3 regions of the Buttiauxella sp. S19-1 genome follow, and region 1 is predicted to be linked to each of the others. Evidence: riboswitches for the same ligand, from Rfam matches in the RefSeq annotation. Region 1 holds a riboswitch; each other region holds the start of a gene.
What was found. Region 1 has a riboswitch for cobalamin ahead of MES37_RS16205 (cobyrinate a,c-diamide synthase). Riboswitches for the same ligand answer to the same signal wherever they lie in the genome.

Region 1 (8,116 bases):
AGCGGTAGCCTTTGAGCGTAATCAGTTCGCGGTCACCTGGCCCGGCACCCACAAACCAAACGCTGCGGGGATCAAAAGTCTTAGCCATGATTCTTTTCCTTCTGGCAGGAAATCATAAAAGTGGGGTTATTGGGTTTGAAGTAATGCCCGCATCCCAGTGCGGTTAACTCGGAAATCTGTAGTTGCAGGCAATCAAAATCGTGCATGCCGCGGGAGGAAAGATGATCCAGTGCGGTGGTGAGGTTCTCCTGAAGGATAAACGTCAGCACCAGCCGCCCTTGCGGGTTGAGCTGCTCCAGCGCCCAGTCAATTAACTCCGTCAAGTTGCCGCCACTGCCGCCGATGAAAATCGCCTCGGCTTTTTCCCCCAGCATCACCGGAGCTTCACCGGCGATAATCTCGATATTGCAGCAATCAAAATGGCGACGGTTTTCCGCCAGCAGCGTCAGTGCATCGGGGTTTCGTTCAATGGCCGTCACCCGCAGTTCAGGGTGGCTGAGCGCTGCTTCAATCGAGACACTGCCCGTGCCTGCACCAACATCAATAAAATGGCGGGCCTGATGCAACGCAAGCCTGGCGAGCGCCACGGTGCGCACCACTTCCTTGGTCATCGGGACTTTTGCCCCGCGTAAAAACAGTTCATCTTTCATTGAGGATCACCAGGACATTCATGTCGTACTGTGCAGTGACATCACAGGCGCGTAGCCAGTGGATGCGTTCGTTTTCCATTGCCAGGTTTTCACCGATAACCAGCCTGCGTTGCCCGGCGCCTCTGGCGACCAGCTCAGCGGCGATTTCTCGCGGGCCACACAATTTATCGGTCACCATCGCCACTTTGGGCTGGCGGACCAGGACTTCGAAATCGACCGTTCTGCCGTGGCTGCTGGTTAACCAGATGTCATTCATATCGATGCCGGTTTTCGCGCAAAGATATTGCGCCGCGCTGATCCCCGGGATCACCTTCAGGCGATCGACTCCAAAGTGCGCAACCATTCGCGTACCAATGCCATAAAACAGCGGATCGCCAGATGCCAGCACCACCACGCGGCGCGCGGTCTGGCATTCAATCCAGCTCAGTAAAGCGGCGATGTCGGCATCAAGTTGGCGCGTTTCACCGCAAAAATCGGGGAACTGCGCCAGATGGCGTTTCCCGCCAATCAGAATTTCAGCTTCGGCAACCGCCTGGCGGGCAGCGGGCGTCATCAGTTGCACGCCCGCAGGCCCCATTCCAACCACCGTCAGCATTGCAAATCCTCCGCTATCTCCTGCAACGGGCGGTTACTACCCAACAGTTGGTTATCAAAAGAAAACATCACGGCATCGCAAACGGGAGGCTGGCTGGTAAAACGCAGCGTCTGGGCAACCCGCAGACAAATACGTTCGGCAAGATGGTGATAGATGCGCTGGAAACCCCAGGCGTCAATGTGCTCTTGCGCCGCTTCGGTGGTGTCGCATTCGCTGACGGCAGCCAGCAATTCGTAAGGCGCGTGGAGCAATGCCAGATGGGCGACCAGTATTTCCATGCGCGCGTCGGCAATATGGCTGTGGGTATGGAATATTCCGGCGGCGACCTTAATCAGCTTCCCCGGATGCCCGACCAGCACGATCTGACGGAAGCCCAGGCGCACCGCTTCCGAAATCATGTAACCAACAAAGTTGCTCATGGTGACGATGGACTGGCTGTCCACGCCAAGCTGTTCGCGTACGAAACGTTCGCCATGATTGCCAGGCACCATCACGATGCGCTCCAGACCCGCTGCGCGTTTCAGCTCCAGTTCCAGCGCCAGAGAACGCTTCCAGCTCTCTTCCGACATCGGCGTCACAATGCCTGTGGTGCCAATAATCGAGATACCGCCGATGACGCCAAGGCGCGAGTTATAGGTTTTTTGCGCCCGTAGCTCCCCTTCAGGGGCGAAGATTTCCACCTGCGCACCACGCGACGGGCCAATCACTTCACGTACCGCAGATTCAATGGTCTGGCGTGGCGTGCGGTTGATCGCGGCACTGCCGACGGGCAAGCCAATGCCTTTGCGGGTGACTTTGCCTACCCCTTCGCCGCCATGAAGGGTTATCTCGCCGGAATCGTTCAGCGCGACTCTGGCAAAAATCAACATGCCGTGGGTGGCGTCAATATCATCACCGCCGTCTTTACGGATAGCGGCGATCGCTTGCTGCCCTTCGATTTGTGGCGATTCAACATTCAGGCACAGCGTCACGCCGGAAGGCGTGGTAATAGAAACCTGATGAATCAGGTGCTGGCGTAATACCATCAGCGCCGCGACTTTTGCCGCCGCCGTTGCGCAGGAGCCGGTGGTATAGCCTTTGCGTAACGCTTTTCCGTTATGCCACACCGGTGCCTCGAAGGATTCGCTCATCACGCCTCCCGCAGGTGATACAGCACGGCGTTGACGATGGCGGCGGCGACATTACTACCGCCCTTACGCCCGCGTGCAGCAATGGCCGGAAGGTCGCTGGCAATCAGCGCATCTTTCGACTCTTCGGCGCCGACGAACCCGACAGGAACGCCAACCACAGCACGCACCGGAGTCGCCTTTTCCAGCAAGCGGAACAGTGCGGTTGGCGCGTTACCAAAGACAAAGATCTTTTCGCCTTCTTCTTGCATCGCCAGATCAACCGCCGCCATAGAGCGCGTGATCGCCAGTTCTTTCGCCTGGTGGACAACGTGGGGATGGCTGATATAGCAACGGCACTCGCCACCGAAACTGGCTAACAGCGTTTTATTGATCCCGGAAAGCGCCATCGTGGTGTCAGTGTAAATCGTGCAGCCGCTGCGCAACGCGGCGCACAAGTTGTCCAGCGCATGTTCGGAAAACCATAAAATATCCAACCAGTCGAAATCGGCGGTGGTATGGATAACCCGTTTAATCACCGCCTCGTGCAGCTCGCTGGCAAAACGGTATTCTGGCCGGGTTTCCCGGACAATCTCGTCGATAATGACGAAGCTTTTGGCTTCAATCGCTTGTGGTTGTTGTATGTAATTCATCATATTGCCCTCAGACCGCTCCAGACCAGATAACCCGCGCCAGCGCAAACAACAGCAGCGCCAGCGTGGAAGCCACCCACATCAATTGAATCGTTGCTGAAATATCGCCAACGGCTATCTCGCGGGAAGCCTCTCCGAGCCAGGGTTTGTCCATCCGTTGCCCGAAGTATTCATTTGGCCCGCCGAGACGAATACCTAACGCCCCTGCCACCGTAGCCTCCGACCAACCGCAGTTGGGGCTGCTGTGGTTGTAGCGATCGCGCCAGCCAATACGCAGCGCGTCGATGGCATTGTTGCGGCACATCCACGCGGCAGCGCTCAGCAATAACCAACTGATACGCGCCGGAATGAAGTTGGCGAGGTCGTCCATTCGCGCACTAACCATGCCGATTGCACGGTATTTTGGGTGTTTGTAGCCGACCATCGAATCCAGCGTGTTGACGGCTTTGTAGGCCATCGCCAGTGGCGCGCCGCCGAGCAGTAAAAAGAACAGTGGTGCTATCACGCCGTCCACGGTGTTCTCCGCAACGGTTTCCACTACCGCGCGATTGATTTGCGGCATTTGCAATTGGGAAGTGTCGCGCCCGACAATCCAGGCGAGTTTTTTGCGGCTTTCCTCGAGATTGCCCTCACTTAACGGCAGCTCCACGTCACGCGCGGCGTCATCGAGGCTGCGGGCAGCAAGCACCGTGAAAATCATCCACACTTCGACAATCCAGCCCAACCAGGGGTGAATGGCATTGGCAAAATGCAGCAGCCCCCACGCTACGCCGAAGGTGGTGCCAACCACGCAGAGCCACATCAAACCACCGCCGATGGACAAGGCCGCTTCGCTACGGCAGTAACGCCGGACGATACGTTGTGCCAACGCGGTCAGTGCGCCAATCCAGCGCACCGGATGCGGCCAGTGGTGAGGGTCGCCCAGCAGACGATCCAGAATCCACGCCACCGCCCAGGCCAGGAGTGTCATTTCGCTCTCCTGGCTGCACTTATCCAGCGATTAAGCAGCGTGGGACGCTGGGCAAAATGAATATGCAGATAGCTGGCGAAGGTATTTCCCACCTGCCAGCCACCCGACCACGCCTGCAAAACTGCGCCGTCGCGGGTTTTGCTGCACGCCATCACCGCAGGGATTTGCGGCGTAAATTCAGAATAATGAAACTCGTGACCACGCAGCGTTTCGCCTGTGTCAGCCAGCAAGGTGGGCGCCAGCGCCCGGCTTTCGCAGTAGCCAAAGCGGGTTAATTTTTTGCCCATCACGCTATGGCCGGGAATAGCGCCGACCATCGGATAAGTCGCGCCGTGGCTGTCTTGTAGCGAACTGCCGAGGTACATCAAGCCGCCGCATTCGCCATAAATCGCCGCGCCTCGTTGGTGGGCTGCGAGGATTTGAGCGCGCATGGTGTGGTTCGCGGACAGCTTTTCGGCGTAGAGTTCCGGATAGCCACCGCCGAGCCAAATCATCTGGCATTCCGGTAACTGGCTGTCATGCAGCGGGCTGAAGCGCACGATGCGCACGCCAGCACGCTCAAGAAGAGAAATGTTATCGGGGTAATAGAAGTTGAACGCCTCGTCATCGGCCAGCGCCAGCGTTAACCCTGCTCCGCTGCCGGCGACTGGCAGTTCAGGCCACGCCCCTGAAGGGAGCGCATCACAGACGCTGAGTGCCAGCAACTGGTCGATATCCAGCGTTTTTTCAAGCTGGCTGGCGAAGTCTGCCCAGGGTTGTGAATTGACGACCGACTCGCGTGCGGTGACCAGCCCCAAATGCCTTTCCGGTAACGAAACCCCTTCAACACGGGGAACGTAGCCCAACACCGGCACGCCGCAGTAGCGTTCAATAGCGCTTTTCAACAACTGATAATGGCTTTCGCTATTCACGCGGTTGACGATCACGCCCGCCAGCTTTAATGCGGGGTCAAAATGTTGAAACCCCATGACCGTCGCGGCAATCGACGTCGAAACAGCTTTCCCATCGACCAGCAGAATCACCGGGCAGTTCAGTTGCTTCGCCATCCCTGCGGTGCTGCAATAATCAGGACTGATGCCGTAGCCATCAAACAGCCCCATCACGCCTTCAATCACCGCCACATCCGCATGCTGCATACGTTCGGCAAACAGCGCATTTAACGTGGCAACCGGCAGCATAAAACGGTCAAGGTTCAGGGAGGCAGTCCCGGTCACGGCGCTATGCCAGCCAGTATCAAGATAGTCAGGGCCAACTTTGCAGGGTTGTACGCGCAATCCGCGCTGTGTGAGGAGGCTAAGCAAACCCAGCGTAACCGTGGTTTTGCCACATCCGCTGGAAGTGCCTGCAACAATGAATGTCCTTTTCCTGGCTGCCATACCCCAATCCTGTTCTGGGCGGTACGGGTGCCAGGATGTGCGTTGACCCAGTCTTGCGACTCGACGCTTCTGAGCAACCCACTTCCCACCGAAGTTGTTGTTTTTAGCTAACAGACTGGTCTTCTGGCTTAGCGTCACTCTCACCCGTCCTTCCCAATCTTGCGATCAGTGGTATCACGGGTTCGTCAGCATCACAGCAGCGGGGGCTGCGGGGGATTTAAACCCCCTTCCCAACCACACAATGTGGTGTATCTATTAGCATTGCAGTTAACCGCGTATGCCGTAAATTCACTGTTGCGCATACGTGGAAACATAATTTAAGAATTCTGTTGAATATCGCCAAATAAAAACTCGACACAGGTTATAGCGCCTAAGCAATTAAATTATTGCGCTACGACAATTTATCAGACCAATTAAATTTGCTTACTTTGACACGCACCACAATTAATTACCTTTTCGTAAAGCAATAACAAAACCTCACTTTTAAATGAAATAACCCCTTACACCAAATAGACAAATAAGTTCATGAAAATAAATCATATTAATATGAAAATAAATCAAAGCCATATTATTAGCGCGCAGATATAACATCTTTATTCTTTTTACCGCCATGGCTGATTAAGCTATATTGTGGAAAATCAATAAATCCTATAAAGCGCCATGTCACTATCGCGCAGATATAATTGAGTGAAAAAGGTGGTCAATGTGGCAGTAGCTCAGTGTCCTGCATCCTGTGGCGAGCTTATCCAGGGGTGGATTGTTGGCGGCGAAAAGCTGGTGTCGTGTCCGGTGGACTGGTACAGCACCGTTGAAGTCACCACTGGCGCTCCGCTAGCAAGCGAACTTCCTCTGTCGCGCGCAATGGTGAAACAGCTGCTGGCGCACTGGCAATATCCCGCAGAGTTGAGCCGTGAAATACGCATTGAGCGCCACTCGACGATTCCGCTCGCCAAGGGAATGGCCAGTAGCACCGCAGATATCGCCGCCACGGCGCTCGCTACCGCGAGTTATTTAGGCCGTGAACTCAGTGAACAGACACTAGCGGCGCAGTGTGTTGCACTCGAACCCACCGACAGCACTATTTTTCGCAGCCTGACGTTGTTTGACCATAACAAAGGTGCGACGCGCATCGCCTGTGACTCGCAACCGGCGCTGGATCTGCTGGTGCTTGAAAGCCCACTGACTTTGCGGACCGCAGATTATCACCGCATGGAAAGAAACACGTTGCTGCAACGGCATGCCCCTGAACTGGAAACAGCCTGGGGGAAAATTCAGCAAGCGTGCGCGCAGAACAACCCACGTTTGATGGGTGAAGCCGCCACGCTTAGCGCCGTGGCGAGCCAGAATATTTTGCCTAAACCGGAATTTAACGCCTTGTTATCACTGGTTGAAGAGTGCGATCTCTACGGTATTAATGTCGCGCACAGCGGCAGCGTGGTGGGGTTGTTGTTAGACCGCAACAAGCATGATGTAGAGCGGGTGATGGGGCTATTGACGGAAAAACGCTTAACTCCACACTGGCCGGTGCATCACTTGTTGAAGATGGTCGAAGGCGGCGCGGCCTTGCTGTGATCATGGTTAATGGTGTCGGATGACGCTGCGCTTATCCGACCTTGTATCTTGAACCGGTAGCTGGTTAGCTACCGGTTACATGAAACGGAGGAAGCTTGTATCCGACCTGAAGACCTCGATCTTCCGACGTAGCTTAAGCCCTCCGTTTCACCTTTCACGCCACTCAAAATCCGAACGGTAACCAGAAGCTCTGACTTCGCATGTACAAGGCTGGAATGGCGTGTTGGTTCACGTGGAAGGAGATGAAATATGGCTTTTCTCGGTGCTGATATCAGCAAAAATAAAATAGATGTCTGTCTGCTTGTTGCCGGTATTAAGGGTAAGAAAAAGCAGAAAGTCTTCACCAATGAACCCTGTGTGGCCCGCAAAATCATCGACTGGCTGGAGGCCCAAAAATGCGCCTCTGATAATATGACAGTCGTGATGGAAGCCACGGGTATCTACCATGAAAATCTGGCGTATGGGCTTCATGATGCGGGGATTTCTGTCTGCATGGCCAATCCATACCGTGTCCGTGAGTTTGCCTGCGGAATGGATATCCTCACGAAAAATGACACAGTGGACGCATTTGTGCTGGCCTGTTATGGCGAGCTGAAGCATCCCGATGCCTGGGTCCCACCGTCAGTTGAAGTCCGTAAACTCAGGGCGTTGTTGCGTCAGCGCGACGCGCTGAAAGAGGATGTGCAGAGGACGGCCAACCGGCTTGAAAAAGCGCATTCAACCTCGACACCACGGGAGGTCATAGCCTCACTGGAGCGGACACACGGCTGGCTGAGTGATGAACTGGAACGGATAGAAAAGCTCATTACTGACCACACAGATAACGACCCGGGACTGAAGGCCGATCTGGAGCTGCTGAAATCGATAAAATGTGTGAAGGAGCAGGTGGGACGGGAGATGCTGGCACTACTGAAAGACGGGACGTTCAAAAGTGCCTCGCAGGTGGCAGCGTATCTGGGAATAACACCGGTGGAGAGAGTGTCCGGCAGTTCGGTACGCGGGCGGGCACATATGTCAAAAACAGGCCCCTCAATAGTCAGAGCCAAACTGTATGTAGCAGCCCTGAGTGCAATCCGGTGGAATAAACCCGCGAAGGCGATATATGAAAGGCTGGTAGCGAAAGGTAAGGCGAAAAAAGCGGCCCTGGGTGCAGTGATGCGTAAGCTGGTACATATGTGCTTCGGCGTACTGAAA
Region 2 (8,116 bases), on a different contig from region 1:
ATAATCCACGGTGAACCCGAGTTTTATCACATGTATAGCGAGCGCAGCCTCACCTGGAATGGCATCACGCAACAGAACCGTAATGGTTTGTTGTGGGACAAAGGGCTGAATGTGGACGGCCTGAAGACCGGCCATACTGCGAGCGCTGGCTTTAATCTTATTGCGTCAAGCGTGGTCGGTGAGCGCCGTTTAATTGCGGTGGTCATGGGCGCTGAAAGCCCGAAAGGGCGCGAAGATCAGGCGCGTAAATTACTGCACTGGGGCCAGGATAATTTCGATACCGTACAGGTTCTGCATAAAGGCAAAAAAATTGGTACTGAGGCTATCTGGTACGGTGATAAAAAACAGATCGAAGTCGGTACAAATCAGGATGTTTTTTTGGCGCTGCCAAAATCTGAAGTCCCTAACATTAAAGCCAAATATGTCCTCGACAAGCAAGAGATCGAAGCGCCGATTGCTGCCAACCAACATGTGGGTGAAATCGAGCTTTTTGATCGCGACAAGCTGATTGCCCACTGGCCGTTGGTGACGCTAACGGGCGTCAAAAAGGGCAGCACATGGTCGCGGTTTAGCGACTATCTGAGCCACAAATTGTAATTCCTTAATCAGTGTTAAATGGGTCGACAGTCATGTCGGCCCTTTTTTTCATCTGAACGGCTGGTCTGTACTACGATCTACAGGCGGATCTACAGGCGAAAGTTTTTCAAAAAGCGATCCTGCTCGCAAAGCAACCACATCACCCTGACAATGGATTGTTTCCCTGCACAAGAGTGGTGTATAAACATACAGTATTTTTTAAATCTGTCAGGAGGTCATATGGAATTTAACGTACAACAAGTGAATGAACGTAAAGTCGCTGGTTTTCATATGGTTGGGCCGTGGGAACAAACGGTCCATCAGGGCTTTGAGCAACTTGCCCTGTGGGTCAAAACCCACCAGATAGCCGGGGAAGAATGGCTGGCGGTTTATTACGACAACCCCGACGTCGTACCCGCAGAAAAACTGCGCTGCGACACCGTGGTCTCGGTGGCTGAAAACTTTACCGTGCCGGATAACAGTGAAGGCGTGATTGTGACGAGCATCCAGGGCGGCCAGTATGCGGTGGCACGCGCCCGCGTGGATGACAACGACTTTGCCAAGCCGTGGAATCTGTTTTTTGACAGCGTCCTTGCTAATAATAGCTACCAGATAACCGGAAAACCCTGCTTCGAACACTATCTTAACGATGGTTCAGAAAGTGGAGTCTGGGAAATAGACATGTATATTCCGGTGGCAGATCAAGTCTGATGCTAAAGGGGGCTTATGCCCCCTAACTTTGTGATGTTCATTCCATAAAAACAGGTACAATCCCGTTTTTTATTTTCTGGGGAACTGAGTGTGCGTCCTGACAAATCACTAAGCCCATTTGAGATCCGCATATACCGCAATTACCGTATCGTGCATGGGATCCGCATCGCACTGGCTTTTATTCTCACCTTTCTTATTGTTCATCTTCTGAAAGTGCCCGAAGGGACATGGCCGTTGATCACGCTTGTGGTGGTCATGGGGCCGATCTCTTTTTGGGGCAACGTCGTGCCACGCGCCTTTGAGCGCATTGGTGGGACGATATGCGGTGCAGTCATGGGACTTGTGGCGCTAAAACTTGAGCTGTTCTCGCTACCGCTGATGTTGGTGTGGTGTGCCATTGCCATGTTCATCTGCGGCTATCTGGCGCTGGGGAAACGCCCGTATCAAGCTCTGCTGATTGGCATCACCCTTGCGGTGGTGGTTGGCGCACCGGCAGGAGACATGGAAATTGCCCTTTGGCGCAGCGGCGATGTTATCTTCGGCTCGTTGCTGGCGATGTTATTTACCAGCATTTATCCACAGCGCGCCTTTATCCACTGGCGCATACAAATGGCGAACTTCGTCACCGCCTTTGGTCGGGTTTACAACGCGGGCTTCTCACCTAATTTATTAGAGCGCCCAAGGCTTGAAAAACACTTACACAAAGTGTTGAGTGATGTCGTAAGAATGCGTGCACTCATCGGGCCAAGCAGCAAAGAAACGCATATTCAAAAGTCTATCTTCGAGGCAATACAAACCGTCAGCCGCAATCTGGTGTGCACTCTTGAGTTGCAGGTCAACGCTTACTGGGCATCAAGGGAAAGCCACTTCCTGATGATCAACGCACACACGCTGCGCGAAACGCAACAAATGACCCAGGGCACGCTTGCCGCCATCGCACTGGCCTTGCACGATGGCAACCCGTCGACGATTTCAGCGAACAATGAAAAGCTGACTGAAATCGTCAGCGAGTTGCGCGAGCTCATACAAAATGGCCAAAATGGGAAACTTCAGGAAACGCCTATTCATGGTTACGTCTGGCTGAGTCTGGAACTTGCTCGTCAACTAGAATTGCTGTCGCAGTTGATCTGTCGCGCGTTACGCAAATAATTGCTCAGCCTGGTGTGAATTGCTGGTTTCGATTCAGCAGCAATTGAGGTTAAGATAGCGAAACAATGAATTATCAGCGGCTGCCGCTACCATTAAGGTTATCTTATGGCGGCTGTCTTAACGAATCCGAGTATGAAATTAGCAGGGGTATAAAAATGGAACCAATCAAACCATCTTTCCAGGACGTGCTTGAGTTCGTGCGTCTGTTCCGTCGCAAAAACAAACTGCAGCGTGAAATCCAGGACGTACAGAAAAAGATCCGCGATAACTCAAAACGTGTTCTGCTGCTTGATAACCTGAGCGACTACATCAAACCGGGTATGAGCATTGAAGCTATTCAAGGCATCATCGCCAGCATGAAAACCGACTATGAAGACCGTGTTGATGACTACATCATCAAAAACGCTGAACTGTCTAAAGAGCGTCGTGAAATTTCCAAAAAACTGAAAGTAATGGGCGAAATCAAGGCCGATTAATTAGCTGTCGTAGGGTGGATAAGCGAAAGCGTCATCCACCGTTTGCGCCAGTGTTGTCGGATGGCGCTTCGCTTAGCTGACCTACGCAGAGTTTTTCCAACAGTTTTACCAACCGCCGCCAGGCGGTTTTTTTTATCCCCAGTTTCTGGGGGGCAGATACGCGTCAGCGACATTTACCGTAAAGATTAAAAAATCAGTAAAAATTGTCATAGCGCAACTCTCGAAATCTATTAGCTTTTACACTGTGTCTGCTTTTAAATATTTAAGAGTGTGATGCTTTGAAGGTCACGCTCGCAATAACTGACTCGTTTATGCCACGCGATTAACCAAAATAGTCCGTGGCTGGGAAGGGGGTGACAATCCCCCGCAGCCCCCGCTGCTGTGATGCCGACGAACCCGCAAAACCACTGATCTAATGATTGGGAAGGGCGGGCGAGAGAGACGCTAAGCCAGAAGACCGACTTGTCATCCTTATTCTCAACAACTCCTTCGGTGGGAAGTCAGTTGTCATCAGATGCGTGCAGCCTCAGGGTGCGCGTACGTGCTGACATCCGTGCTTTGCCGAAACAGTGATAAGGCAACCATGGCAGCGGCAGCAAAACACGCATTCGTCATTGCAGGCACCAGCAGCGGCTGTGGTAAAACCACCGTCACGCTCGGGCTGCTCCGCGCCTTCATGCAACGCAACCTTCGCGTTCAACCCTTCAAAATTGGCCCCGACTACCTCGACAGCGGTTGGCACAGTGCAGTAAGCGGCATTGCCTCGCGCAATCTCGATGCTTTCATGTTGCCCACTTCCACGCTAAATGGTTTGTTCGCTAAACAAATGCAGCACGCAGATGTCGCCGTCATCGAAGGGGTGATGGGGTTGTACGACGGCTACGGCACCGACCCCAACTATTGCAGCAGCGCCGCGATGGCAAAACAGCTCGGTTGCCCGGTGATATTGCTGGTCGACGGCAAAGCGGTGTCTACCTCCATTGCCGCCACTGTCATGGGCTTCCAGCGCTTTGACCCAACGCTAAACATCGCAGGCGTTATCCTCAATCGCGTCAACAGCGACAGCCACTACCAGTTACTTGCTGATGCCATCACCCGTTACTGCGGCTTGCCCGTCTTAGGGCGCTTGCCGGTGATGGCCGATGTCGAGTTACCGTCGCGCCACCTCGGCCTGGTTCCGGCACAAGAACACTCCCCGCAAGATGAACGCTGGCAGCGCCTGGCGCAGCAAATTGAAGAAACCGTTAACCTCGACCATCTTCTGGCGTTATCTCGCCTTAATACCCTGCCTCAGGGTGTTGCGCCCGCCATTGCCGATGCCGCACTGGCCGACGGGCTAACACTCGCCCTTGCTGAAGACGAAGCTTTCAACTTCTACTATCCCGATAACCTCGAAATGCTCGAGCACGCCGGGGTGAAAATCCAGCGCTTCAGCCCGCTGCATGACGCAAAAATCCCTGACTGCCAGATGATTTGGCTTGGCGGTGGTTACCCCGAAGTCCATGTGGCAAAACTCGCCGCGAACAGTCGCATGCGCGAATCCCTGCAAGCTGCCCATCAACAGCACATTCCGCTGTATGCCGAATGTGGCGGCTTAATGTATTTGGGCGAAACGCTGACTGACAGCGAAGGCGAAACCCACGCGATGTGCGGCGTGTTGCCAGGCCATAGCCAGATGGGCCAACGCCTGACACGTTTTGGCTATTGCGAGGCCACCGCTGTGCAAAACACCTTGCTGGCGAAAAAAGGCGAAACCTTGCGTGGCCACGAATTTCATTACTCCGATTTCAACGGCCCGTTGCCCGCAGCGTTGGATTGCTGCAAATGGCGTGATGGTGTCGCCGTTTCCCGCTGGCAGGGAGGCGTTCAGCAGCAGGCGACTTTTGCCAGCTACCTGCATGTCCATTTCGCTCAACGCGCGAATTTGCTCACCCCCTGGCTAACGCTTGCGAGGAATCACCTATGACATTGCTTGCCTGGGCTGTGGCCTGGCTGCTGGATTACTGGTTTGGCGACCCGCCGCACTGGCCTCATCCGGTGCGCTGGATAGGCAATCTAATCACCGTAACCCAACGCATTATTCGCCAATTCTGCAAAAGTGACCGCGCGCTGAAAATCGGTGGTGGCGTGCTGTGGCTGGTGGTAGTCGGCGCCACATGGGGCGTGAGCTGGGGCGTGTTGTATCTCGCCAATCTGCTGCATCCGTGGCTCGGGTGGTTAGTCGAAGTGTGGATGATTTACACCGTACTTGCCGCACGTTGCCTGAGCGATGCCGCACTCGACGTTTACCGCGCCCTCAAACATGGAACCCTTGCCGAAAGCCGCGAAAAATTGTCGTGGATTGTTGGGCGCGACACCTCGCAACTTGAGCGCCCGCAAATCACTCGCGCGGTGGTAGAAACCGTGGCTGAAAACAGTGTCGATGGCGTGATTGCTCCGCTGTTTTTCCTGTTGTTAGGCGGCGCACCGCTGGCGATGGCCTACAAAGCAGTCAACACGCTGGACTCGATGGTGGGGTACAAAACTGAAAAATACCGTGCCATTGGTTATGTCAGCGCCCGGCTCGATGACCTTGCCAATTATTTTCCTGCTCGCCTGAGCTGGCTGCTACTGACCATCGCCGCTTTTTGCTTACGGGCTAATCCCCGTCAGGCTCTGCGCATTGGCTGGCGCGATCGCTATCAACACAGCAGCCCAAACTGTGCCTGGTCTGAAGCCACGGTTGCAGGCGCACTAGGGATCAGGCTCGGCGGGCCGAACACCTATTTTGGCGAGCGGGTAGAAAAACCGTGGATGGGCGATGAGCAGCGCGGCGTCGCCATCGACGACATTACCCGCACTATTCAACTGATGATGCTGGCTTCCCTGTTGGCTTTACTGCTCTTTGCCGCCATGCGCGCGCTCGTGCTCGGCATCGCTTAAGGACACCCGATGAACTACCTGCAACAACCGCAGCTTATTGAACAACACAGCTTTGAAATCATTAGCGAAATAATTGCTGCTGAGCACCCAGCGTATCGTTTTAACGATGCGACCGAGGAAGCGATAATCAAACGGGTTATCCACACCACCGCCGATTTCGAGTGGCTGGATATTCTGTGGTTTTCGCCGGATGTCATTGCACAACTGACAAACAGTTTGCAGCGCGGCTGCACCTTGTACACCGACACCACCATGGCGCTCTCAGGCATTAATAAAACCCTGTTGGCCGAGTTTGGTTGCAGTTGCCGCTGTTATATCAGCGACCCACGCGTGGTGGCTCATGCCAAAGAACAGGGCGTGACCCGCTCGATGGCGGCAGTGGATCTTGCCTTAGAGGAACAGGGCGAAAAGATCTTCGTCTTCGGCAACGCGCCTACCGCACTGTTTCGCTTGCTGGAAAAAGGCGCGCAACCGGCGGCGGTAATCGGCGTACCAGTCGGTTTTGTCGGGGCGGAAGAATCCAAAGAAGCGCTGGTGGAAAGCGGCTTACCAGCGATTGCGGCGCGTGGGCGCAAAGGCGGCAGCAACGTTGCGGCGGCGATTGTCAATGCGCTGCTTTATCGCCTGCGGGAGGCTCAGTGAGCGAACAACCTGCCGATTGCGTCTGGCATAAAGGTAAAGCGTATCGCAAAGGGTACACCACCGGTTCTTGCGCTACGGCGGCGGCAAAAGTCGCTGCATTAATGGTGCTGCGCCAGCACGTCATTGACCAGGTTTCAATCGTGACACCGTCTGGCGTCACGCTACACCTCAACGTTGAAATGCCCGTCATCGAAGGCCTACAGGCGACGGCGGCTATCCGCAAAGACGGCGGCGATGATGTCGACGCCACCCACGGCATGCTGATATTTGCCCGCGTGCAGCTCAACGACAGCGGCACTATCACCCTGCGCGGCGGCACCGGTATTGGCGTGGTCACACGCAAAGGTATCGGCTTGCCTATTGGCGAATCAGCAATCAACCGCACGCCGCGCCAGACAATTGACGCGGCGGTGCGTGAAGTGATTGGCCCTGAGCGCGGTGCGGAAATTGAAATTTTTGCCCCGGAAGGCGAGGCGCGCGCGCAGAAAACCTATAACCATCGCCTCGGGATTTTGGGCGGCATTTCAATCATCGGCACCACTGGCATTGTGATGCCGATGTCTGAAGAGAGCTGGAAGCGTTCGCTGGCGTTAGAGCTGGAAATGAAACGCGCAGCCGGGCTGGATAAAGTGATTCTGGTGCCGGGCAACCACGGCGAACGCTTTGTGCGTGAACAACTGCAACTGGATGGTGAATGCGTGGTGACGATGAGTAACTTTGTCGGCTACATGATTCAGGAAGCGGTGCGCCTCGAATATCGCCATATCGTGCTGATTGGCCACCCCGGCAAACTGGTGAAAGTCGCCGCCGGAATTTTCCACACCCACAGCCACATCGCCGACGGGCGCATGGAAACGCTGGTCGCTCACCTCGCGTTAATGGGCGCGCCGTTTGCGTTACTCGAAGCCGTCAGCCAGTGCGACACCACCGAAGCGGCGCTCGAAATCATTACGGAACAGGGCTGGCAAAGGGTGTTTGAACGCCTGGCAATGCGTATCTGTGAGCGCGTTGCCGAGATGCTGCGTTTTACCCAATCCCCGCCAAAATGTGACGCCATTTTGTTCTCGTTCGAAAACCAGGTGTTAGGCAGCAGCCGTCCGGTCGCAGAGATTGCCGGGGAATTAGCGGGAGAAAAGCGATGCTAACCGTGGTCGGAATTGGGCCTGGTGCCACGGAATACCTCACTTTGCAGGCGCACGCTGCAATTAATGAAGCGCAGATTCTGGTCGGTGGTGCACGTCAGTTGGCGCTGTTTGCTGATATCGGCGCTGAAACCCGTCTGCTGGATAGCGATCTTGACGGCTTAATTTCTTGGCTCCGCGAGCGCCTGGATAAGCGTGTCGTGGTGCTGGCCTCGGGCGATCCGCTGGTTTACGGCATCGGCAAACGGCTGGCGGCGAATTTCCCGCCCGAACAGCTACGCATTATGCCAGGCATTAGCTCTATCCAATATCTATGTGCCAAAGCGGCGGTTGATATGAACGACTTATGGATAACCAGCAGCCACGGGCGTGAACCTGATTTCAATGCCATTGCGGCGCACCAAAAAGTGGCAATGGTGACGGACCAAATCATCGATCCTTACGCCATCGCCCAGGCCATGCTGATGCGTGGCCTGAACCCGACGCTCATTATTGGCG
Region 3 (8,116 bases), on a different contig from region 1:
CGTGTAGTGATAAGCAGACAAACGCCAGTCCACAGGACCGGTTAATCCTTCAAGCCCAGCTTCCCATTGTTTGGATTCTTCTGGTTTCAGATTTGGATTGGAGTCGATACCAAAGCGCGTGGAGCCATATTGTTGCCCGAGGGAAGGTGCAAGGAAGCCCGTGCCATAAGAAACTGTCGCACGATACCCTTCAACGAATTCCCATCCAGCCGCGGTTTGCCATGTACCGTGCCAACCGAATTGCTCGTCGTGGTCTTCACGACCTGAAGCTTCCAGGGTCACATCGCCAAACTGCTGCTGACCACTCAAGTAGACGCCCGTGTTATCACGGTTATAACTGTCAGACATGACTGTGTCAGAAGAAGTCAGACGCTGTTGCTGCCAATCAATACCTGCGCTGATCGAGCCATTCCCGACAACAAAGTTGTTACCCCACTGGACGTTGCGTTGGGTCATATAGTCGAGCGTCGTACCGTCGTTATAGCGGCCATACACGCTGCTATAGTTATAGTCCTTCACTTTTTGATAGCTCGCTAACAGCTGCGAAGAGTAGATCCCAGAATGGAAACGCAGGCCCGCATCGTAGTTCTGGTTATAGAGTTGATGCTCGTCTGCGCTATACGCCGGAGTATAAGGAGGCGCACCTAAATCGTAATCGCTGTTGTTGGAATAGCCATAAGTACGGAAGAAGCCGTCAAACTCCTCGCTAAACTTATGCTCCAGGCCAGCCCAATAGCTTTTGCTACGGTAACCATCTCTATCGTTATCACCGCTATAAGTAGAATGCGGCTGAACGTTAAAACCCTTAGTGGTTTCGTATGAGCCAGACACTGTCGCTACCGTATCGCCAAAACGCTGGCGCCAGGTACCGTCATATTGCTGATAGCTATCCGAACCCACACCCGCATTGATTTGCGACTTTTCTTCATCGCTCTGCGTGATGATGTTAACCACGCCGCCAATCGCGCCAGAACCGTAAACCGCGGAACGTGGGCCACGAATGTATTCCACGCGCTGCACTAAAGAAATCGGGATTTGGCTGACATCAGAGGAATTGGAAATGCCAGGGCGGGCAAGCGGAATACCATCCACCAGCACCAATACATGGCTGGCGCTGGTGCCACGGACAGACATTGAAGAACTCTGCCCAAGACCACCATACTGAGCAATATCGACGCCAGGTAAACGACGCATGACATCGTTCATCGATTTTGCCTGCCATTGGTCGATCTCTTCCCGGGTCACAATATCAGTTGGCGCCAGAACGGTATTGACGGGTTGCTGAAAACGGTTGGCCGTTACCACCAGAGTATCGTCAGAATTGCTGTCTTGCGCCCAGCCTGAAAAAGCCGTTACGGACAGAGCCGTAAGCAGCGAAAGTTTTTTTACCATCATTTTAATAAGCATCCGCTTTCCAATAAGGATGCCGCAGACATAACCGATAGCACGCGATAGTTATGCAGATTGCGACGTATACCGGCAGGTCTTCGGGCTTGGAGGTGTGTGACTACTGGATGATGACTTCCCGCTTTGTTTAGCAGTGTCTGCACTTGGCGCTCATCCCACCGTTCCTTACCGCTGCGCGTCAGCCCCAGAGTTGCACTGGGTTCCCTTTTAACTCATGTAAAAAGGCCGGAAGCGCTATGCTACGATTTTGTTAATAAGATTGTCCAGACACATCAAAATGCAACAGCACTGGACATCATCAACCTATTCCCTACAATCGCCGCGTAGTTTGACTTTATTAACAGGTAGCAGCTCATGACTCCCGAACATCTCCCAATTGAACAGTACGACGCGCAACTGGCCGAAAAAGTCGCCCGCTTGCAAAGCATGATGGCCCCTTTTGCAGCACCAGCGCCGGAGGTGTTCCGTTCGCCAACCAGCCACTATCGGATGCGTGCTGAATTTCGTATCTGGCATGATGAAGACGACCTGTACCACATCATGTTTGAAAGCCAGACCAAACAACGTATTCGGGTCAACAGCTTCCCGGCAGCTAGTTCGCTGATCAATGCATTGATGCCTGCGATGCTCGACGGCGTGCGTGATATTCCCGCCCTGCGCCACAAACTCTTCCAGATTGATTATCTGACGACGATGAGCAACCAGGCGGTTGTCTCGATGCTTTACCACCGGAAATTGGGTGAAGAGTGGCAGCAACACGCTGAAGCACTGCGCGACAATCTGCGGGCTCAGGGTTTCAATGTTCATTTAATTGGCCGTGCGACCAAAACCAAAATCGAGCTGGATCAGGATTTCATCGATGAGCGTTTGACTGTTGCCGGTAAAGAGATGATTTATCGCCAGGTGGAAAACAGTTTCACGCAACCCAACGCGGCGATGAATGTTCATATGCTGGAATGGGCGCTGGATGCCACGCACGGTTCAAAAGGCGACCTGCTGGAACTGTATTGCGGTAACGGTAACTTCTCGCTGGCACTGGCTCGCAACTTTAATCGCGTGCTGGCAACTGAAATCGCCAAGCCGTCTGTTGCTGCCGCGCAATACAATATTGAAGCGAATGAAATTGAAAACGTGCAAATCATTCGTATGGCCGCGGAAGATTTTACCCAGGCGATGAATGGCGTGCGCGAGTTTAACCGCCTGAAAGGTATCGACCTGAAAAGCTACCAGTGCGAAACCATTTTCGTCGATCCACCACGCAGTGGTCTGGATGCTGACACCGTGAAAATGGTGCAGGCGTATCCGCGCATCCTTTATATCTCCTGCAACCCGCAAACCCTTTGCGAGAACCTGGAAACATTAAGCGAAACCCATAACGTGTCACGGCTGGCGCTATTTGACCAATTCCCGTACACGCACCATATGGAATGCGGTGTGTGGCTAACACGCAAATAGCAAAACGGACGCCTCGGCGTCCGTTTTTGTTTTAGAGCAGGCTGCTATTCCGTCACCTGGGATTTACGAGCGCGGATTTTAATACCAATCCAGAACAACAATGCGACCGAAAGTACCGCTGGCAAGAAGTTGGAACCAATAGCTGGATATTCAGCGCGTACAACTGCGCTATACAGCAACACGCCCAACACGAAACAAGCCGCTGCGATACTTGGCAAACCCACCGGCATCGTGCGGTTTTGGTAGCGTTGATGCAAACAGTACACCGTCAGCACCAGCGCGATAATTGGAAAAATGGAAAACGGCACAACCGAGCTGAACACTGCGGCAAACGTTCCGTTGATCGCAAGGCCTGCAATAAACGCTAACCCGAGCGTACCTCTATCTTGTAACTGTTTCATTGCCCTTCCTTCATTCACTCTTCAGATATTTGAGCCAATGCCATTTTTTCTTGCTCCCGGCGATACCAGTAATACGCACCTTTGGAAATCATGCGCAACTGAAGTACCAGACGCTCTTCAAGCTGACGACGCTGATCGGCATCGACGTCTAACGCTTCGGCACCAGCACTAAAAACAATCGTCACCATCGCTTCTGCCTGCGCTTCAGTAAAGCTGCGCGACATACGATTTTCGAGTTCCAGATAATCAGCAAGTTCCGCAATAAAGTGCTGAATTTCACGCGCGACGGCGGCACGAAATGCGGCTGACGTTCCAGAACGCTCACGTAAAAGCAAACGGAACGCGTTGGGATTATTACCGATAAATTCCATAAATGTTGAGACGGAGGTACGAATTACGCTTCCTCCTTTGGCAATTCTTTGGCGGGCCTGGCGCATTAACTGGCGCAGCATCAGTCCACTCTCGTCGACCATTGTCAGCCCAAGCTCATCAACGTCACGGAAATGGCGATAAAACGATGTTGGCGCAATACCAGCCTCACGGGCGACCTCGCGCAAACTCAGGCTGGCAAAACTTCGTTCAGCACTTAACTGGCTAAACGCGGCTTCTACCAGAGAACGCCTGGTTTTTTCTTTTTGTTGCGCTCTTACACCCATCATGTTGCCTGAATCCCTTAAATCGAGCCCGCACTATACCAGAGAATAACTTAACTGCTTTTATACAGGATTGTGAATGATTGTTTACGCGACCATCCTCGCGTTACGCAGTAAAAAGCACAACGACAATTGGGTTATCCCGGCGTTGATGTTACCATCGTGTTGCTTTTATGTATAAGAACAGGTAAGCCTTACCATGTCACACACCTACGATTATGACGCAATAGTAATTGGTTCCGGTCCTGGCGGCGAAGGCGCTGCAATGGGGCTGGTGAAACTTGGAGCAAGGGTAGCTGTCGTCGAGCGCTACCATAATGTGGGTGGCGGTTGTACCCACTGGGGAACCATCCCCTCGAAAGCCCTCCGCCACGCCGTCAGCCGCATTATCGAATTTAATCAAAACCCTTTATACAGCGACCACACCCATCTTCTCCGTTCTTCCTTCGCCGACATTCTTAATCACGCTGACAGCGTTATTAACCAACAAACTCGCATGCGCCAAAGCTTCTATGAACGCAACCGTTGCGAGATGCTGCAGGGCGATGCACGTTTTGTAGATGAACACACCATCTCGCTGGAATGCCACGATGGCTCGGTAGAAATGATCACCGCCGATAAATTTATTATCGCCTGTGGTTCACGCCCTTATCGTCCACCAGAAGTCGATTTCAGCCACCCACGCGTGTACGACAGCGATTCCATTCTTAACCTGCACCACGAACCACGCCACGTCATTATTTATGGTGCTGGGGTAATTGGTTGCGAGTATGCGTCGATTTTCCGTGGCATGAACGTTAAGGTTGATTTGATTAACACCCGCGATCGCCTGCTGGCGTTTCTCGATCAAGAGATGTCCGATTCGCTCTCTTATCACTTCTGGAATAGCGGTGTCGTTATTCGCCACAACGAAGAGTTCGAGAAAATCGAAGGTGTGGAAGATGGTGTGATTGTCTCGTTGAAATCAGGCAAAAAAGTGAAAGCTGACTGCCTGCTTTATGCCAACGGACGCACCGGTAATACCGATTCATTGTCACTGGAAAATGTCGGGCTGGAAGCGGATGGCCGTGGTCTGTTGAAGGTCAACAGCATGTACCAGACTGCACAGCCGCATATTTATGCCGTTGGCGATGTGATTGGTTATCCAAGCCTGGCATCTGCGGCCTACGATCAGGGGCGAATTGCCGCGCAAGCGATGGTCAAAGGCGAAGCGACTGCTCATCTGATTGAAGATATTCCGACCGGTATTTATACCATTCCGGAAATCAGCTCCGTCGGCAAAACCGAACAGCAATTGACCTCGATGAAAGTGCCGTACGAAGTAGGACGGGCTCAGTTCAAGCACCTGGCTCGTGCACAAATTGTTGGCATGAACGTGGGTACGCTAAAAATTCTCTTCCATCGCGAGACAAAAGAGATTTTAGGTATTCACTGCTTCGGTGAGCGCGCGGCTGAAATTATTCACATCGGCCAGGCGATTATGGAGCAGAAAGGTGGCGGCAACACGATTGAGTACTTTGTTAACACCACCTTCAACTACCCGACTATGGCGGAAGCCTATCGGGTTGCGGCACTAAACGGCTTGAACCGCTTGTTTTAACGCTGGCTCAAAATGGCCATCCATGTGTGTACGGATGGCCTCTGCGAGTTGCTCATAGCGACCACGCAGCGGAGAACCCGGACGATAAACCAGGCCGATAGTCCGGCGCGGTTCTGGTTTATAACATGGCAGATAGACGACACCATCACGGCAACGCTCATTCGGCACGGCCAGCGCAGGTAATAATGTAATTCCACTGCCTGCCGCAACCATGTTACGCAGCGTTTCAAGGCTAGTTGCACGGAAATGCGTATCTTCGTCTGCACCCGCTTCAAAACAGAAACCCAGCGCCTGATCGCGCAGGCAATGCCCGTCTTCCAGCATCAGCAGCTTTTCACCCGCTAAATCAGACAACGGGACGCGATCGCGCTCGGCCCATGGGTGATCCTGATAAATCGCCAGCATCATCGGCTCGTCGAATAACGGTACTTCAATAAACGCTTCGCTCTCTTTCACCAAAGCCAGAATCGCACAATCAAGCTTGCCGCTATCAAGCTGCGCAAGCAGTTGATGGGTTTGCGCTTCGTGAAGATACATTTCTAGTTTGGGGAAAGTTTTATGCAGCATCGGGATAATCTGCGGCAGCAGATAAGGCCCAACGGTTGGGATCAAACCAATGTGTAGCGGCCCGGACATCGCTTCGCCTTGTTGGCTCGCCATCTCTTTCAGGACTTTAACTTCGCGCAGCACAGTACGCGCCTGATCCACCAGCAGTAAACCTGCCTGAGTGAACAATACTTTTCGGCTAGTGCGCTCAAGCAACATTACGCCGAGCTCATCTTCAAGTTTACGAATCTGGCCGCTCAGCGTTGGCTGACTGACGTGGCAGGCATCCGCTGCCCGGCGAAAGTGACGATGTTCAGATAACGCCACCAGGTATTCAAGATCACGAATATTCATTCTCTATCCTCCGGCGCCATGATAGACCATGGCGATAGAAATCATAGCAACGAACGATTATCCCTATCAACCATTGATGTTCAATAATAGCCATCAACAGCACAAACCATCTACGACTCTGGAATGTGTTGTGAGAACTCAGTTCTCCGAATGACCTACTGAAGCCAACGTGAATCATTTAGCGGACATTATGTCCGCTCTTTTTTTATCCCTTATAAACAAACAAGCCCGGCACAAGGCCAGGCTCTTCTTATCTTGCAGATAACGTTAAACCAGACGCTGTTTCGCGTCGACAATCGCCTGTGCTACCTGTTTCGGAGACACGCCGCCTTTGGCTGAACGTTTATCCAGGCAAGATTGCAAAGACAGAATCGGGTAAACATCGTCACCAATCGTCGCACTGAATTTTTGCAAATCGGCGAGCGACAAAGCTTCCAGCGCCTTGCCCTGACGAATCGCTTCCACTACGGCCTCACCCACAATGTGGTGCGCTTCACGGAAAGGAACCCCTTTCGCGACCAGGTAATCAGCCAGTTCAGTTGCGTTGGCATAACCCTGCTCGGCAGCTTCTTTACAACGCGGGCGCTTCACCTGAATGCCATCCAGAACCAACACGGACATATGCAGGCAATCGAGCCAGGTATCAAGCGCGTCGAACAAGCCCTCTTTGTCTTCCTGCATGTCTTTGTTGTACGCCAGCGGCAGACCTTTCAGGGTCATCATCATGCCAGTCAGCGCGCCCTGCACACGGCCACATTTGCCACGAATAAGCTCCAGCGCATCTGGGTTTTTCTTCTGCGGCATCAGGGAAGAACCTGATGTCACGCGGTCAGATAACTCAACAAAGCCCGCTTCACCCGTGTTGAAGAAAATCAGGTCTTCAGCAAAACGCGATAAGTGAACCATGCCGATAGACGCGTCAGAAAGCAGTTCCAGGACGTGGTCACGATCGGACACGCTATCGAGGCTGTTACGGGTGGCCGAGGCAAAACCTAACCAGCCCGCCAGTTGATCACGGTCGATTTCATAAGCCGTGCCTGCCAGTGCGCCGCTACCCAAAGGGCTAACGTCCAGGCGTTCGAGCGTGCTCTGTAAACGGCTTTCGTCACGCGCCAGCATTTCAACATAAGCCAGACACCAGTGCGCAAACGTCACTGGTTGCGCACGTTGCAAGTGCGTGTAACCCGGCATCACGGCATCTTGATTGTTTTCAGCGGTTTGAATCAGCGCCTGTTGCAATTGGCGAGTCGCCCCCAGCAATTCGCTGATTTGCATTTTGCACCACAGTTTAAGGTCGGTGGCGACCTGGTCATTACGGCTACGGCCCGTGTGGAGTTTCTTGCCCAACGCACCAACTTTATCGATGAGCTTCCCTTCCACCCAGCTATGAATATCTTCCGCATCGCTCTCAAGAATGGCTTGCGGATTCGCCTGAACTTCTTCAAGCAGGAAATTAAGCGCTTGCTCAAGCTCCTGTTGTTCAGCAACGGTCAGAACACCAACGGTAACCAGCGCTTTGGACCAGGCGACAGAACCGACAATGTCTTGCTCAGCCAGTCGGTAGTCAAAACGTAATGAGTCATTGAACGATTTGAACCGCTGATCTGCTGCCTGAGTAAAACGTCCACCCCAAAGTGCCATATTGATGCTCCATTAAATTCTTTTGTTCCCTTCTCTGAATGAGAAGAGTTAAACCATTC

Region 2: it holds a riboswitch for cobalamin, as region 1 does, so the genes downstream of both, MES37_RS10970 (cobyrinate a,c-diamide synthase) here and MES37_RS16205 (cobyrinate a,c-diamide synthase) in region 1, are expected to answer to the same signal.
Region 3: it holds a riboswitch for cobalamin, as region 1 does, so the genes downstream of both, btuB (TonB-dependent vitamin B12 receptor BtuB) here and MES37_RS16205 (cobyrinate a,c-diamide synthase) in region 1, are expected to answer to the same signal.

What each region holds. Positions count from the first base shown of each region.
Region 1 is NZ_JAHWLU010000077.1:62-8,177, reverse strand. It holds gene MES37_RS16235 (cobalt-precorrin-4 methyltransferase) at 1-88, opposite strand, end outside; gene MES37_RS16230 (decarboxylating cobalt-precorrin-6B (C(15))-methyltransferase) at 81-650, opposite strand; gene cbiE (precorrin-6y C5,15-methyltransferase (decarboxylating) subunit CbiE) at 640-1,245, opposite strand; gene cbiD (cobalt-precorrin-5B (C(1))-methyltransferase CbiD) at 1,239-2,375, opposite strand; gene MES37_RS16215 (cobalt-precorrin-8 methylmutase) at 2,375-3,004, opposite strand; gene cbiB (adenosylcobinamide-phosphate synthase CbiB) at 3,015-3,974, opposite strand; gene MES37_RS16205 (cobyrinate a,c-diamide synthase) at 3,971-5,350, opposite strand; cobalamin riboswitch at 5,447-5,621, opposite strand; gene MES37_RS16200 (GHMP family kinase ATP-binding protein) at 6,056-6,922, shown strand; gene MES37_RS16195 (IS110 family transposase) at 7,172-8,116, shown strand, end outside.
Region 2 is NZ_JAHWLU010000039.1:15,442-23,557, forward strand. It holds gene dacD (serine-type D-Ala-D-Ala carboxypeptidase DacD) at 1-597, shown strand, start outside; gene sbmC (DNA gyrase inhibitor SbmC) at 817-1,287, shown strand; gene MES37_RS10960 (FUSC family protein) at 1,378-2,436, shown strand; gene MES37_RS10965 (DUF496 family protein) at 2,592-2,912, shown strand; cobalamin riboswitch at 3,207-3,386, shown strand; gene MES37_RS10970 (cobyrinate a,c-diamide synthase) at 3,496-4,878, shown strand; gene cbiB (adenosylcobinamide-phosphate synthase CbiB) at 4,875-5,834, shown strand; gene MES37_RS10980 (cobalt-precorrin-8 methylmutase) at 5,844-6,476, shown strand; gene cbiD (cobalt-precorrin-5B (C(1))-methyltransferase CbiD) at 6,473-7,621, shown strand; gene MES37_RS10990 (cobalt-precorrin-7 (C(5))-methyltransferase) at 7,615-8,116, shown strand, end outside.
Region 3 is NZ_JAHWLU010000038.1:1,465-9,580, forward strand. It holds gene btuB (TonB-dependent vitamin B12 receptor BtuB) at 1-1,392, opposite strand, end outside; cobalamin riboswitch at 1,462-1,652, opposite strand; gene trmA (tRNA (uridine(54)-C5)-methyltransferase TrmA) at 1,762-2,862, shown strand; gene MES37_RS10730 (YijD family membrane protein) at 2,907-3,263, opposite strand; gene fabR (HTH-type transcriptional repressor FabR) at 3,278-3,922, opposite strand; gene sthA (Si-specific NAD(P)(+) transhydrogenase) at 4,116-5,516, shown strand; gene oxyR (DNA-binding transcriptional regulator OxyR) at 5,490-6,416, opposite strand; gene argH (argininosuccinate lyase) at 6,684-8,057, opposite strand.